DNA from 3 places in the Aliivibrio sp. S2TY2 genome. Region 1 is predicted to be linked to each of the others. Evidence: predicted binding sites of a transcription regulator. Region 1 holds the regulator's gene; each other region holds the start of a gene.
The links. Region 1 encodes CRP, which controls carbon source genes, mostly activating them, when cyclic AMP is high. Its sites were predicted from a motif close to TGTGANNNNNNTCACA; they were not measured.

Region 1 (5,830 bases):
GTTGCTATCAAAATGACACACCAACAGGCCGTTGAAAAAGTAAAATTCCGAGCTGAAGAGCAAGCAGAAGACCGAATTCTAGACATTTTATTACCACCAGCGCGTGATGCATGGGGTAATAACGAAGAAGGCGATAATGATTCTGGTACCCGTCAATCTTTCCGTAAAAAACTGCGTGAAGGCAAACTAGACGACAAAGAAATTGAAGTGGATGTTGCTGCACCTCAGGTTGGTGTAGAGATCATGGCTCCTCCTGGTATGGAAGAGATGACAAACCAACTTCAAGGTATGTTCCAAAACCTATCAGGCGGTAATACAACCAAAAAGCGTAAGATGAAAATTGTTGATGCCCTTAAAGCACTAACAGAAGAAGAAGGCGTGAAACTGGTTAATCCTGAAGAACTAAAAGAACAAGCCATCTTTAACGTAGAAAACCACGGTATCGTATTTATCGATGAAATAGACAAGATCTGTAAAGGCTCAAACTCTCATTCAGGTGATGTTTCTCGTGAAGGTGTGCAACGTGATTTACTGCCATTAGTTGAGGGCAGCACAGTAAGCACTAAACACGGTATGGTGAAAACCGATCATATGTTATTCATCACATCGGGTGCATTCCAGATGGCAAAACCGTCTGATCTAATCCCTGAGTTACAAGGCCGTTTACCTATCCGTGTTGAGCTTGAAGCATTAACAGCAAATGACTTCAAACGTATCTTAACGGAACCAAACGCGTCATTAACTGAACAATACATAGCTCTATTGGCAACCGAAAATGTAAGCGTTGAATTTACTGAAGATGGCATCACTCGTATTGCTGAGTCCGCTTTCCAAGTAAACGAAAGTACAGAAAACATTGGTGCTCGTCGCTTACATACGGTGATGGAACGCCTAATGGAAGAGATCTCTTACGATGCTTCTGAAAAACACGGCGAGAGCTTAGTTGTTGATGCTGAATACGTAAGTTCGCGTTTAGGCAAGCTAGTCGCAGATGAAGATTTAAGTCGCTTCATTCTGTAATTTTTAGCCTTTATGCTAAATAAAGCCTCGTTAATGAAAATTAGCGAGGCTTTCTCTTTAGGAAACGCATTATTTTAAGCCACTATTTCCCAAGAGTGTGTCATATCAATGCCTTCACCTAGCATTAAACATACTGAACAATACTTCTGTAATGAATCAGCAGTAACTTGCTCAACAATGCTAGGATCCAGATTATCACCACTCACTTCAAAATGAATATTCACATGAGTAAACAGCTTTGGCGCAGTTTCACGACGCGCGCTTGATAACTTAGCAATACAGCCTGTTACTTTTTGATTTGCAGATTTAAGTCCATCTACAACATCAACAGAACTGCATCCACCAGCGGCCATTAACACCATTTCCATCGGGCTTGGGGCTTTTTCACCACCATTTCCATCCATTACCACAGAGTGACCAGATTGAGATTGACCTAGGAAAGTAAATCCCTCAATCCATTTAACTTCAGCGTTCATAAAAGCCTCTTTACTACATAAAAAGAAAACTCGTGATCCATTTCACGAAATTGTGCCCTTGGTCGCACATTTCATACGATCAAAGTCAAGAAATCAACGGCGAAACAAGGTATGATTTTATCAATTATCTCAACGAACATGCAGCCTTGTTCCGATAACCATATTCTATAGGCCAAACTGATATTTGGCTCAGTTATTTTAAAATGGACATCGCCTACTTGGCAAACGCAGAGGAAGTATAAAGTATGGTTCTAGGTAAACCTCAGACAGACCCAACATTAGAGTGGTTCTTATCTCATTGTCACATTCATAAGTACCCTTCAAAAAGTACTTTAATCCACGCTGGTGAAAAAGCTGAGACACTTTACTACATCGTAAAAGGTTCTGTTGCTGTACTAATCAAAGATGAAGAAGGTAAAGAAATGATCCTTTCTTACCTTAACCAAGGTGACTTCATCGGTGAGCTTGGCTTGTTTGAAGAAGGTCAAGAACGTTCAGCATGGGTTCGTGCTAAAAGCCCTTGTGAAGTGGCTGAAATTTCATTTAAGAAATTCCGTCAGCTTATTCAAGTAAACCCAGATATTCTGATGCGTCTTTCTGCTCAAATGGCAACTCGTCTACAAATCACTAGCCAAAAAGTAGGTGATTTAGCATTCCTAGACGTTACAGGCCGTATCGCTCAGACTCTATTGAATCTAGCTAAACAACCAGATGCAATGACTCACCCAGATGGCATGCAAATTAAGATCACTCGTCAAGAGATCGGTCAAATTGTAGGTTGTTCACGTGAAACTGTTGGCCGTATCTTGAAGATGCTTGAAGAGCAAAACTTGATCTCTGCACACGGTAAAACAATCGTAGTTTACGGTACTCGTTAATTTAACGCTTATCTTAAACGAATAAAAACGCAGCCCTTGAGCTGCGTTTTTTTATGCCTAAATTTTAGAATTAACTGTCTGTGCTTTCAAAAATTTTATCAGCAGATGCCGCGACAAATCCTGTATATATCTTGCCATTAGGTAGCGAATAACGCTTAGCAAACTCATAAAATCCACCTGGGATGTCAAACTCACCCTCAGTAAAGCTCACTTTCACTTTATCGGCCATGGTTGATGACTGTTCTAAGTAAACCTCAGGAGAGCCTTTCACTTCACCACCCACTTCGTTCATTGCAAAACCAGCATCACGTAAGTGTTGGTTCACATCAACCACTTCAGCAAACGCTTCAAGCTGATTAATATAAACCGTAAAGTGATTAGCACCATAACCATGAGCTGCCAGCCAAGAAGCGTACTCACTCTCTTTTGCTAAGATTTGATATTCCTCAAAACTTAACGCCCAAGGGCGGCCCGCTGAAAGAAAATCGCTGGTCGCAAAATAATGCGCAGGCACTTGTTCAACCAAAGCATGAATAATGTTCTGGGACTCAGGTGATAACTCTTCGACTAAAATCTCACTAATAAAAACAAGTGGCGCATTAGGATCTGGATGCTCAAAATGCTGTGCTTTGAGTTTTTTCGCTTCAAAATCATACGTCTCACACGCTTTATACCCTATTGCTAAAAATGGGGCGGCTAACGTTTGCAAGCCAACCTTAGGCAAATTAAACGTACGTAATGCAATGTGATCGTTAATCAATTCATCGCCATTAGATAATAACTGATGAACCCTTCCTGCCGATGGGGATAAACGAGTAATATAATCTTGCCATAATGACGAAAATAAAGACGTTACGTTATTCATGCCTATTACCTCTTATAAAGTTAAACCCGGAGACAGTTGAGCGGGAATTTCACAGGCATCGCCTTCCATTGAGGCCATTGGGTAGGCACAATAATCTGCTGCATAGTAGGCACTTGGTTTCATATTGCCTGATGCCCCCGGACCACCAAATGGCGCGTCACCACTTGCTCCAGTTAATTGACGGTTACGATTTACAATACCTGCGCGAATATGCTCTACAAAATATTCCCACTCATTGTCATCCGTTGAAACAAGGCCTGCCGATAAACCATAACGAGTGTCATTAGCAAGCTCTACCGCTTCTTCTAACGTTTCATAGCGTACTATTTGCAATAATGGGCCAAAGTATTCTTCATCCGGTAATTCAGCTACATTAGTCGCATCGATAATGCCCGGAGAAACAAAAGCGTGGCCTAAGCTTTTCGCCTCAAGCAGTGATTCACCACCTAAAGCTTGTAAATTCTTCTGGGCATTTAAAATAAACTCTGCCGCAGCGACTGATATTTGCGGTCCCATGAATGGCACGTTATCAGCAAAAGGTTGGTCAACCACAATGCTTTTTGCGACTTCAACAAGACGCACAACTAACTCATCTCCAGCTTGGCCTTTTGGCACATACAGACGACGAGCACAAGTACAACGCTGACCAGCACTGATAAAAGCTGACTGAATAATGGTATAAACCGTCGCTTCTCGATCTCCAAAATTATGAGAGATCACCATTGGGTTATTCCCCCCCATTTCTAGGGCCAGCATTTTCCCTGTATCTCCTGCAAATTGGCGATGTAAAATATGCCCTGTATTCGCACTGCCGGTAAACAACAACCCATCAATCCCTTTAGCGCTAGCCAGTGCTTCACCCGTTTCACGAGCACCTTGTACTAAGTTAATCACTCCATTAGGTAAACCGGCTTGCTGCCACAGCTGCATAATTACTTCACTGGTCCATGGTGTTTGCTCTGAAGGTTTTAATACCACGGTATTACCCGCAAGTAACGCAGGAACGATATGACCATTTGGTAGGTGTCCTGGGAAGTTATACGGTCCAAAGACAGCCATTACTCCTAGTGGGCGATGTCTTAGTACAATTTTATTCCCTGCTGCTTCACGCTCTTTATGTGGCGTTCTTTCATGGTAAGCACGAACGGAAATCGCGATTTTCCCCACCATAGCTCCCGCTTCGGTTTTTGTTTCCCAGAAAGGTTTACCCGTCTCTTTTGCAATAACTTCAGCAACTTTATCAGCATTCTCTTTTACCAATTCAGCAAAGCGCTCGATAACCGCTTGGCGCGCTTCAAAAGGCTGTTTTTTCCACTCAATAAAGGCATGACGTGCCGCACTAACAGCTGACTCAACCTGTTCTTTGGTTGCGCTGTCTCCTTCCCACACCACTTCACTGTTGTATGGGCTTACTGATTGTATGGTTTCACCTTGTCCTGAAACCCAATCCCCTGCAATCCAATGTGTCATATCCTTTGTCCTCTATTGAGCTAATAAACGTACGTAATCATCCACTTCTACTTGCAATGCCGTTGCCGCTTCTTGCGTTAAATGAACGGTATCAGTCGCTTTATCATAAGCGGCGGTGGTTGCTGTTGCTCTGAAATTCTCAAACGATGTGTTTGCAATTAAATACTGCTGTGAGCTGTTATGCTCTGTGATGATAACTTTAGCTTTAAATGAATTTCGCACCGATTCAATGCTGCGTAAATCACATTCAACCGTTGGCCCTGCATCAAAAATATCGACATAACCTCGACAGCGGAAACCTTCATTTTCTAATAGTCTTAGAGCAGGTTTAGTGTTGTCATGCACCTTACCGATAACCGCCTGAGCCTCTTTACTTAATAAGCTAACGTAGATTGGTAGCTTAGGCATAAGATCAGCAATGAATCCTTTATATCCAATACCCGTTAGATAATCCGCTTCAGTAAAATCAATTGAGAAGAAGTGTTTTTGCAGCCATTTCCAAAATGGTGACTCCCCTTCTGCATCAGAAACACCACGCATTTCTGCAAAAATAGTGTCTGAAAAACGATGCGGATGTTCCGCCATCATTAAAAAACGCGCTTTAGACATTAAACGACCATTCAGGCCTTCACGAAACTCTGGGCGTAAGAAAAGCGTACAGATCTCAGTACTGCCAGTGTAATTGCTGCCAAAAGTCAGTACCTTCACAACATTATTAACATTGAGCTTACGTGAGAAATGAACCACTTTACTGATGTGATAATTATAGAAGGGAGAATCCAAACCAACCGCAGCTTCTATTCCTGTAGTTCCTGTAACCTCCCCCGTTACTGAATCTTGGCCAACCATTAGGTAACCTTCTGTTCCAGGCTCTTGAACTTCTTTTTCAAAACTATCTATGGAGTGATCAATTCGATTTCGTAATTGCTCTTCGTTAACGGGTAGCGAGGTGAAACCATGACCTGATTCCACAGCACACTGATGAAGTGCAGGATAATCTTCCTGAGTGATAGGACGAATAACAAGCATCAATATTCCCTCCGATGCGATGTTGCGTAGACTATGCTAAGTCCAATAGATAAAACTTCAAGACTATCTATTGGAGTGAGCACTAGATGATT
Region 2 (5,830 bases), on a different contig from region 1:
GAAGGTTGAATAGAGAGTAAGTTACTGCTTTACCCATACCGTTCGAGATTAATACGCCGTTAGCACGTTGACCAATTTCGCCACCTTTGTGTGGACCGTAGTGATCAAACGAGTGGTAAATTAGACCAGAACCAGACGTCATTGTTAGGAATTCAGTTTGGAAACCGATAAGACCACGAGAAGGCATCATGAAGTCCATACGAATACGGCCTTTACCATCTGGAGCCATATCTGTTAGCTCACCCTTACGGATACCGATGTTTTCCATGATTGCACCTTGGTGCTCTTCCATAACATCGATAGTTACTGTTTCAAACGGTTCTGTTAGAACACCGTTTTCATCATGTTTGATGATAACTTCTGGACGAGATACTGCTAGCTCGAAACCTTCACGACGCATGTTTTCGATCAGGATAGATAGGTGAAGTTCACCACGGCCTGATACGCGGAATTTATCTGGATCTGACGCTTGCTCAACACGTAATGCTACGTTGTGAACTAGTTCTTTTTCTAGACGCTCAAGGATGTTACGTGAAGTAACGAACTTACCTTCTTTACCAGCGAAAGGTGAGTTGTTTACTTGGAAAGTCATTGTTACTGTTGGTTCATCAACAGACAGTGGCTTCATCGCTTCAACGTTGTTTACGTCACAGATTGTGTCTGAAATTTTCAGCTCACCAAGACCTGTGATTGCAATGATGTCACCAGCATTTGCAACTTCAACTTCGTGACGGTCAAGACCTAGGTAGCCAAGAACTGTACCTACTTTACCATTACGCTTAGAACCATCTGCGCCTACGATAGTTACTTGTTGGTTTGCTTTTACAGAACCACGAGTAACACGACAAACACCGATAACACCAACATAAGAGTTGTAATCTAGTTGAGAAACTTGCATTTGTAGAGAACCGTCGATGTCTACGCTTGGCGCATCTACGTTATCAACTACTGCTTGGAACAATGGTTCCATGTTTTCGCCAGTCTCGCCTTCTTCCATTGTCGCCCAGCCGTTAAGTGCTGATGCGTAAACAGTAGTGAAGTCTAGTTGCTCATCAGTTGCGCCTAAGTTGTCGAATAGATCAAAGATTTGATCCATAACCCAATCAGGACGAGCACCAGGACGGTCAATCTTGTTGATTACAACGATTGGCTTAAGACCGTGTGAGAATGCTTTTTGTGTAACGAAACGCGTTTGAGGCATTGGGCCGTCAACAGCATCTACGATAAGAAGAACAGAATCAACCATAGACATGATACGCTCAACTTCACCACCGAAATCGGCGTGTCCAGGAGTATCTACGATGTTGATGCGGTAATCGTTCCAGTTAATTGCTGTATTTTTAGCAAGGATCGTAATACCACGCTCTTTCTCGATGTCGTTCGAGTCCATTACGCGTTCTTCAGTCTCACCACGAGATGATTCTAGTGTGCCTGATTGTTGTAATAGCTTATCAACCAAGGTTGTTTTACCGTGGTCAACGTGCGCAATAATTGCGATATTTCTTAGTTTATCAATCTGTGGAGTAGACATGGATTCAAATTCACTCAGAGCATGTAGAGCCACCATTGGCACTACTTGGTTTAAAAACGGTCAATAATTTAACAGATTTTAGCGCAAAACCCACGAAATATGTGATTAAAGACACAATTATTTTTAAATTAATTTAATACAGCCCCAAAAAACGCTGTAAAAACGACCAACTCTAGCGAGGTTTATGCAATCTAGCTAATAACTTTATTATCTTTACCAAAAAACTAAAGGATATATTTATCAATACCTTAAGAGCAGCATTGTTACTAATAATTTAATTTTATGTTGGAATTAGATTGACAAATTTTCCATTTCACTGCTGAATAGCGGATAGAAGTAATTAATGACAATTTATTTTTATCTGCACTTTCCTATTGCAACGCACAATAATGGTGCAAACAGGGATCAAATTAGTGCAGTTAAAGATGGGTTTTAGTAAATTAAAAACGCAAGTCATTAATAATAAAGGATTATTACTTTTGGCACAGTTCTAGCTACATAGTAAATAACAGCTTAGCTGGCCAATATTTATATTATAACACTGGAGGTTATCCTACATGTCAGTAGAAAACGTATTAGCTCTAATTCAAGAGAACGAAGTAAAATTTATTGATTTACGCTTTACCGATACAAAAGGTAAAGAGCAACATATCTCAATTCCTTCTCATCAAGTTGACGCCGACTTCTTTGAAGAAGGTAAAATGTTCGATGGTTCTTCAGTTGCAGGCTGGAAAGGCATTAACGAATCTGACATGGTAATGATGCCAGATGCAGCAAGTGCGGTACTTGACCCATTCACAGCGGATCCAACACTAAACATTCGTTGTGACATTCTTGAACCAGCAACACTGCAAGGTTACGATCGTGACCCACGCTCTATCGCTAAGCGTTCTGAAGAATACATGCGTTCAACAGGTATCGCTGACACTGTGCTAATCGGTCCTGAGCCAGAATTCTTCCTATTTGATGATGTTCGTTTCAACACTGACATGTCTGGTTCTTTCTTCAAAATTGACGATATCGAAGCAGCTTGGAACTCAGGTACTGAATACGAAGGCGGCAATAAAGGCCACCGTCCAGGTGTTAAAGGCGGTTACTTCCCAGTAGCTCCTGTTGATTCTTCTCAAGATATCCGTTCTGCTATGTGTTTAATCATGGAAGAAATGGGCCTTGTTGTTGAAGCACACCACCATGAAGTAGCAACTGCTGGTCAAAATGAGATCGCAACACGCTTCAACACACTAACAACAAAAGCAGATGAGACTCAAATCTATAAGTACGTTGTTCATAACGTAGCGCACGCTTACGGTAAAACAGCGACTTTCATGCCTAAACCACTGGTTGGCGATAACGGTTCTGGTATGCACGTTCACCAATCTCTAGCAAAAGACGGTGTAAACCTGTTTGCTGGTGATAAGTACGGCGGCCTATCTGAAATGGCTATCTACTACATTGGCGGCATCATCAAGCATGCTCGTGCAATCAACGCATTTGCTAACCCATCAACAAACTCATACAAGCGTCTTGTTCCTGGATTTGAAGCACCTGTTATGCTTGCATACTCTGCACGTAACCGTTCTGCTTCTATCCGTATCCCTGTGGTACCAAGCCCGAAAGCACGTCGTATCGAAGTTCGTTTTGGTGACCCAGCGGCTAACCCATACCTATGCTACTCAGCAATGCTAATGGCTGGTCTTGACGGAATTAAGAACAAGATCCACCCAGGTGAAGCTATGGATAAGGATCTGTACGACCTTCCTGCGGAAGAAGCGGCAGAAATCCCAACAGTAGCTGAGTCTCTAGATGTTGCTCTACAAGCGCTAGATACTGACCGTGAATTCTTAACCTCTGGCGGCGTGTTCTCTGATGACTTTATTGATTCTTACATCAAACTTAAGTCTCAAGATGTTGAAGCAATCAACACAGCGGTTCACCCACTTGAGTTTGAAATGTATTACTCAGTTTAATTCTGACGCAACAGTTTGAAATCAAATTGCTATTTTTAGGCTCGCTTCACAAGCGAGCCTTTTTTATGTTGGCAATTTCTCTTTTAACAGTAATTCTAATAGGCTCACACTTACCTAGATTTCATTTCTGCAGTATCGTTATGACATCAATACCATGGTGACATTATGCGTTATATTTTTTTCATCCTTTTTAGCTTACTCTCAGCATCTATTTTCGCTAATACGATTTACACCTGGGAAGACAGTAAGGGCGTTCGCCATTTTAGTGATAGCGCACCTCTTAGTAAGGGGCCTGTAACAACGATCTCTTTGTCACCTACTACTAGCCTTGAAACCTCGCCAGCAGTGCCTGAACATTCGAAAAAAACAGCACCCACAACCAAGCCAATGAAAAAGAAACTCAAGCCACTCGCTATCTCAGTGACTAACTTACAACAAGAAGAAACAATCCGCAGTTCTCGAGGTCATATCACCGTATTAACTGAACTCACACGTAAGCTCAGCATTAATGAAAAATTACAGTTACTGCTCGATGGTGCACCTTATGGTCCGCCACAAACATCCACCGAGTGGAAACTAAAAAACATAAATAGAGGAACCCACCTCATTACCGTTATTGCTCTGAAAGACGGCAAGAGAATTGCATCATCACCTATTATTACTGTTTTTTTGCATCGCCCATCAACAAACTAAAGGAACCGCTTCAGTTCCTGTCTGACAAGCAAGGTGCAATGCACTACAATGGTGCAAGATGGGTTTTGCGATACAAGGACGATGATGTTAACGATGGACTTTTCAACACAGCTGCTTGAGCACCAAGTAACGGCGATTTTATTACTGGATGATCACCGTACTATTCATTATGCCAATCCAGCAGCAGAGCAACTCTTTTCTCAAAGCGCGCAGCGAATGGCTCAACATCGTTTTGATGAGCTATTTCACCACTCTAAATTTGATCTCTCCACCTTAATGCAACCGCTAACAACAGGCCAGAGCGTGACGGATAGTGATGTTCAAATCATGATTGATGACCGATCACTTTATATTGAAGTCACATCAAGCCCCATTGAGATCGAAAAATCACTTTACCTATTGGTTGAAATTCGCCAAATCGAACAACAACGCCGTTTGTCTCAAGAGATTAATCAACATGCTCAACAACAAGCCGCTAAAGTCTTGGTTCGTAGTTTGGCTCATGAAATTAAAAACCCATTAGGGGGGTTACGTGGCGCAGCACAACTGCTCGAACGAATGCTGCCAAAACCTGAATTACATGAGTACACTCAAATCATTATTGAGCAAGCAGACCGACTGCGAAACTTAGTTGATCGCCTATTAGGGCCTCAAAAATTAGGCCACAAAAAACCAGAAAACCTACACGCTGTCATTGAAAAAGTCCGCCAACTGATTGAGCTTAACTCCAGTTATCAGGTACGAATCATTCGAGATTATGACCCTAGCTTGCCCGATTTTGATATGGATGCAGAGCAAATAGAACAGGCCATCCTCAATATTGTTAGTAACGCAGCTGAAGTACTCAAAGACCAACCCGATGGCACTATCACTTTACGTACTCGTACTGATTTTCAAACCAATATTTATGGTCAGCGCCATCGCCTTGCTGTCAAAATTGATATTACTGACAATGGACCTGGCATACCTAGCCATATTCAAGACACTTTATTCTATCCCATGGTCAGTGCACGAGAAGGAGGCACAGGGCTTGGGCTCTCGATCTCGCAAAACCTTATCGATCAACATAACGGAAAAATTGACGTCACAAGCTGGCCTGGAAAGACCGTATTTACTATTTATCTTCCACTTAAATAACCATAACCAATAACACACTTAAGTGGCTACGGAGTACAATTTATGAGCAAAGGATATATTTGGGTTGTCGATGATGACAGCTCGATTCGCTGGGTATTAGAGAAAACCTTAACCAGTACAAACATGATGTGTGAAAGTTTTGGTGATGCTGAAAGTGTCATTCAAGCCCTAGAGCGTAATGTGCCAGATGTGCTCATATCGGATATTCGTATGCCGGGAATGGATGGCCTATCTTTACTTAACCACGTTCAAGAAAATTACCCTGAACTGCCTGTCATTATAATGACCGCGCATTCGGATTTAGATGCAGCCGTTAGTGCCTATCAAAAAGGGGCATTTGAGTATCTACCAAAGCCCTTTGATATTGATGAAGCCCTAACACTCGTTGAGCGCGCACTCGCTCACAGCCAAGAGCAGAAGAAACAAAATGGGAACAAACCAAATAAAGCCCACCATGTTCCTGAAATCATTGGTGAAGCGCCTGCAATGCAGGAGGTGTTTC
Region 3 (5,830 bases), on a different contig from region 1:
TACTATACTGATGACAATCCTAAACTCCCCCCTAAAGCAACGTGGCGCAGTCACGGACACTTACTGTTTTCTAACTGGCTCAATTACTGTGTTTACCAACAAACACCGTACGATCTTGAGCACTTTTCAGAGCAGAATTTTACACGAGATTAATTTATCTTCAGGCATTAACGCACTGTTAATGCCTAATCCCAAGCACAAAACAGTCTTTGTTATCTGATAACTAGAGCCCATTTTTTTCTTTTAAAATAGAAACAACTCCTTCATTTAATTCAGATCAATCAAGCCTCTATTTATAAAATCAACAACAATTCAAATGAGAACTCGCTCAATAAAACCCTATGAAATATAAGGTATTAATGCCTGTAGTTAATTTTAATTATAAATAAAATTTATGCAGGTGGATCTATGTTGTATTTTGAATTTCTCTTTTTATTACTCGTACTCTATATCGGTTCCCGATTTGGTGGAATTGGCTTAGGGGTTGTCTCTGGGATTGGTTTGGTGATTGAAGTCTTTATCTTCAAAATGCCACCAACCTCTCCGCCAGTCACCGTCATGTTAATCATTTTGGCCGTTGTTACTTGTGCCTCTATATTAGAAGCGGCAGGTGGGTTGAAATACATGCTACAAGTGGCTGAACGGATCTTAAGAAAGAACCCTAAACGCGTCACCATCATTGCCCCTTTTGTTACGTATGCAATGACATTCCTACTAGGTACTGGTCATGCTGTTTATTCTATTATGCCTATCATTGGTGATGTGGCATTAAAGAATGGCATTCGTCCTGAGCGCCCAATGGCCGCAGCTTCTGTCGCTTCTCAAATCGCTATTACTGCCTCACCTCTTTCTGCTGCGGTTGTGTATTATCTAGCACAACTAGTGGATATTGACGCTTCTATTACTCTAATGTCTATCTTACTGGTAACCGTGCCAGCAACGCTATTCGGTACATTAATGTTAGCGCTTTATAGCTTACGCCGTGGTAAAGAATTAGAAGATGATGAAGAATACCAAGCTCGTTTAAAAGATCCTGTTTGGCGTGAAAAAATCTTAAATACAACATCAACTTCTTTAGATGAGAAACTACCAACAACAGCACGCAACGCAGTACTTATCTTTTTAGGTGCGATTGTTTCTATCGTTGTTATCGCAATGTGGCCAGAAGTGAGAACGATCACCGAAGGTGGTGCGCCAATCAAAATGTCTGTTGTTATCCAAATGATGATGTTGGCGTTTGGTGGTGTCATTCTATTAGCGACGAAAACCGATCCTCGTGATGTGCCTAATGGTGTGGTATTTAAATCAGGTATGGTTGCGGCAATCGCTATCTTTGGTATCGCATGGATGTCTGATACGTATTTCCAATATGCGATGCCTCAGTTTAGAGCGGGCATTGTAGATATGGTTACGCTTCACCCTTGGACGTTTGCTTTAGCATTATTCATTGTATCTGTTGTAGTAAACTCACAAGCCGCAACGGCTCGTATGATGTTACCTGTTGGTCTTGCTCTAGGATTAGAGCCTGCCTTGGTGATTGGTTTAATGCCTGCGGTATATGGTTATTTCTTCATTCCGAACTACCCATCAGACATTGCAACGGTGAACTTTGATAGCTCAGGAACAACCAAAATTGGTAAGTACTACTTTAACCACTCATTTATGTCAGTCGGTTTAATCGGGGTAGTTTCTGCCTGTATACTTGGCTATGTATTAGGCCAAATAGTAATTGGTTAATTAAAATAGTCATTTAAAAAATAAAAAAGCCCATGCGTATTCTCATACTGCATGGGCTTTGTTTTAGCTTAAAGTAATTACATCGATAAACTAAAGAATAGACCCGCTAAACATGCACTCATCAAGTTAGCTAACGTACCAGCCAGTACCGCTTTAAAACCCATGTTCGCAACTTCAGCACGACGCTCAGGAGCCATCACACCAATAGAGCCTAATTGAATCGCAATAGAACCAATGTTAGCAAAACCACATAATGCAAACGTGATAATAACTTGAGTATAAGCAGATAATTGATCTTTATGTTGAACAAAGTCGATGAAAGCAACAAACTCATTCAGTACTACTTTTTGACCGATATAAGAACCCGCCATGATCATTTCATGCTTAGGTACACCAATGATCCATGCAACAGGTGCAAACAAGTAACCGAATAATGTTTGTAGTGTAATGCCCGCAAAACCAAACCATTCACCCACCATTTCTAGGCCACTGTTTACCATTGCGATAACACTCACAAACGCAATTAGCATAGTACCTACAGCAACCGCGACTTTCATGCCGTTCATTGCACCACTTGCTAGCGCATCCACCACATTACTTTGTTCACTCTTATCAATGGTTAGTTCATGCTGATCAACAGGAGTCGCTTGCTCAGGAACTAAGATTTTCGCCATTAATAAGCTACCTGGTGCTGCCATGAAGCTTGCTGCGATTAGGTATTTAAGCTCTACCCCTAAACCTGCATAACCGCCAAGCACACTACCTGCAACCGATGCCATACCACCCGCCATTACAGCAAACAGTTCAGAACGTGTCATTTGAGCTAGGAATGGACGAATAAGAAGGGGAGATTCACCTTGAGAAAGGAAGATGTTACCAGTTGCAACGAGAGATTCTACTTTACTTGTACCGAGGAATTTTTGAATTGCACCGCCAAGAATTGCGATGACTTTTTGCATGATGCCTAAATAATATAACGCGGAGATAAGAGCACTGAAAAAGATAATGATAGGAAGAACACGAATTGCAAAAATGAAACCACTGGAAGCTAAATCACCAAATAAGAAAGCAATACCTTCATCAGCAAAACCAAGTAGGCTAGCGACGCCATTACTTAATCCTGCCAATGCGGCCTGCCCCCATGGAAAATACAACACCAGAGCAGCAAAAGAGAGTTGTAATAAAAAGGCTCTAGATACGGTCTTCCAATTAATTGCTGAACGTTTCTCAGAAAATACCCATGCACAAAAGATAAGTGCACACATGCCTAATAGGCTAAATAAAATAGTCATAATTACGCCTATGAAATTTTAGAATAAAAAGAAGAAACAAAAGGGGTTGCCATCGTAGATGACGAGATCGGTGAGGAGTGACTACACCAAGAGGAAGTGATGATAGAAATAAGTATGTTCATTGATTACCCTTACAAGCTGTTTAACAGTAGCTGGTCCAAGTCCTTGGGGTCATTCACTGTTCCATGTGACGGCTTGTATTGGGGGTAGGAGTATACATAGAGCAGATTTAAAATCACGAAATATGTGAATTAAATCACAAATTTTACTTATCTGAAAAATATTCACAGCAAATATACACAAACTACAAAAACAAATGGTTACAAAAATAACGAAAAAACGCATTAACTACGAATATCACATAAGTTCATCAAGCCAAGCATGCTAGAGTTAATATAAAGAGCCCCCCTACTATAAGGCCTCAAAATGGCAAATACAGAATACATTGAAACACTTGACCTTCTTGATAAGATCAGCGTTATTACTTATCGCTCAGGGATAACATTATTTTCCTTAGCATTGCTGTTAAGTAGCCTTGCTATTGCTGATGATATCTCACTCATATTAATCAACTTACCAATTAAAACACTCTCGCTAGCTTTGCTTGCCTTATCTTGTGCAATGAGTGCTGCTAATTTGCATGTTTATGATAAAAAGGTACGAATGATCATCACTTGGTCTGCATGGATTGGACTGATATTACTCACTCAACTTGATGACTCTCAACTCCTTTGGATACCTTTAGGCTTTATGTTTGTTACTTTTTCAGGCATTGCACTTAAAGAGTCATTCTGCTTTAAAGTAGCAGGATTAAAAATGGTTCCTACCCTCTTATGTATATCCACCTTTATGTTTGCCCTAGAGGTATGGATAGTCGCTATTCTTTGTTTTTCTCTTTGTGCTGTCATTTTTCTTTTTCTATCAATACAAAAATGGAAGATGCCATTACATTTTGATATTGGTAACAAAAAACTCTATCAAAATTAGCACTTCCAAAAATGAACTAATTAGTTTACTTTTAGCTTTACACCGTTCACGCCGGTAACACTGTATGGCATAAGTTACTTCTTGATGTTTGAAGTAATCTAACTCTTAACTAAGGCATTAATAGCAAGACCATGATATTACCTATTTTCTATATTTTTCTTGTTATTGTGTGCATTCTTCCTATTGCTCCTGGTGTGCTCGGCGTATTGAGCGCTTCATTGAGTTATATGCCCTCTATTGGTCTGTCTACATTTTCACTAGACGGTTATTTATCTGCTCTCGAATGGAGTGGCGTTTCACATTCAATATTCCTAACACTTACTAGTGCTTTTGTTAGTACTTTTGTTTCTTGTATTGTTGCGTTTGCTATTCTACAAGCCACTTGGCAGCAACCTGTTTGGAAAAAAGTAGAACCTTTACTATCCCCACTGCTTGCTATGCCTCATGTTGCTTTTGCTATTGGCTTTGCTTTTCTTTTTTCACCAACTGGAATGATAGCAAGGCTCCTGAATCCTTTTTGGGTATTTGAGTTCCCTGTCATTATCAATGATTCTGCTAACATTGGGTTAATTCTGGTTTTAATTATTAAAGAAGTGCCTTTTTTACTGCTGATGAGTATTCCTATAATGCAGCAATTACAGGTGGATAAATCAGAGAGAGTTGCAGCCAGTCTTGGGTATCAACGACATCAGATTTGGTGGAAATGTATTTTTCCACAATGGTTAAGAAAAGCCCGCTTTCCAATATTAGCGGTAATTGCCTATAGCGTATCCGTTGTTGATGTCAGTTTGATCCTTGGTTCAACCAATCCTCCTACCTTTGCAGTATTAGTCTGGCAATGGTTTAGTGATCCTGATATTCAATTACAACCCAGAGCGGCGGCTGGCGCTATGATCCTTCTTTTACTTTGCTTATTACTTATTGGATTACATCGTTTTTTAGAGTGGGGAATAACGCAACACTGCCGTCATTGGCAAATATCGGGAAGAGTGGGAATTCGCCTTCCTGGCCTATCTCTTTTTGTTGGTCTTAGTGGCATTGTCGCACTTTCACTTCCTATAATGATGTTATGGAGTGCCTCTCAGCGATGGCGTTTTCCTAACTTATTACCGACACAATTCACCTTACGCTTTTGGGAAAGTGAATGGACTACGCTGTTTCCCGTTATTGCTGACAGCATTATTATTGCCGTTATCTCGTCATCTCTGGCTCTTATTTTCGCTCTACTTGGTCATGAATATAAATTGAAATACCGTTGGCATATCCCATCGATTTTGATTGCTGTTCCTATGTTGATACCACAACTCTCACTTCTTTTTGGTATTCAAGTCAGTGCGCTTTATTTCTCAAGTGATTCTTATTGGCTTTGGGTTATTTGGGCTCATGTTTTTTTTGCTTTTCCTTATGTTTTTCTAGCGTTAGATGGCCCTTGGCGTAGTTTTGATCAACGATTAACACAAACCGGACTAAGTCTTGGTAAATCACCACTGCAATGTTGGATAAAAATAAAACTCCCTTTACTGCTTCCTGCTATTTTGTATGCTTGGGCTGTGGGAATAAGCGTAAGCCTTGCTCAGTACCTCCCGACTCAAATGCTTGGTGCAGGCAGAATAATGACATTAACAACCGAAGCCGTCGCCTTATCAAGCGGCTTTGATCGCCGAATTACTGCCTTATATGGACTATGGCAAGCATTGTTGCCGTTTGTTTTCTTTAGCTTGGCACTCTTTATTGGACGGCACTATTCACGTCGTTCTCATCTTAATTCAACAACAAGGAAAGTGATGAGTAATGAGTCTATCAATAACAAATCT

Region 2: typA (translational GTPase TypA) is a predicted target of CRP. The motif match lies at 1,632-1,647, and genes of this name have one in related genera.
Region 3: PVK63_RS15460 (NupC/NupG family nucleoside CNT transporter) is a predicted target of CRP. The motif match lies at 3,275-3,290, and genes of this name have one in related genera.

Annotation. Positions count from the first base shown of each region.
Region 1 is NZ_JARACS010000007.1:52,714-58,543, reverse strand. Features, by position in the region: gene hslU (HslU--HslV peptidase ATPase subunit) at 1-1,020, shown strand, start outside; gene PVK63_RS12290 (OsmC family protein) at 1,095-1,496, opposite strand; gene crp (cAMP-activated global transcriptional regulator CRP) at 1,742-2,374, shown strand; gene PVK63_RS12280 (DUF1338 domain-containing protein) at 2,445-3,239, opposite strand; gene astD (succinylglutamate-semialdehyde dehydrogenase) at 3,252-4,709, opposite strand; gene astA (arginine N-succinyltransferase) at 4,722-5,738, opposite strand.
Region 2 is NZ_JARACS010000004.1:168,289-174,118, reverse strand. Features, by position in the region: gene typA (translational GTPase TypA) at 1-1,531, opposite strand, end outside; gene glnA (glutamate--ammonia ligase) at 2,089-3,498, shown strand; gene PVK63_RS08940 (DUF4124 domain-containing protein) at 3,664-4,191, shown strand; gene glnL (nitrogen regulation protein NR(II)) at 4,273-5,328, shown strand; gene glnG (nitrogen regulation protein NR(I)) at 5,371-5,830, shown strand, end outside.
Region 3 is NZ_JARACS010000011.1:50,052-55,881, forward strand. Features, by position in the region: gene metA (homoserine O-acetyltransferase MetA) at 1-153, shown strand, start outside; gene PVK63_RS15455 (anaerobic C4-dicarboxylate transporter) at 409-1,737, shown strand; gene PVK63_RS15460 (NupC/NupG family nucleoside CNT transporter) at 1,815-3,029, opposite strand; gene PVK63_RS15465 (DUF2301 domain-containing membrane protein) at 3,456-4,016, shown strand; gene PVK63_RS15470 (ABC transporter permease) at 4,151-5,830, shown strand, end outside; gene PVK63_RS15475 (ATP-binding cassette domain-containing protein) at 5,808-5,830, shown strand, end outside.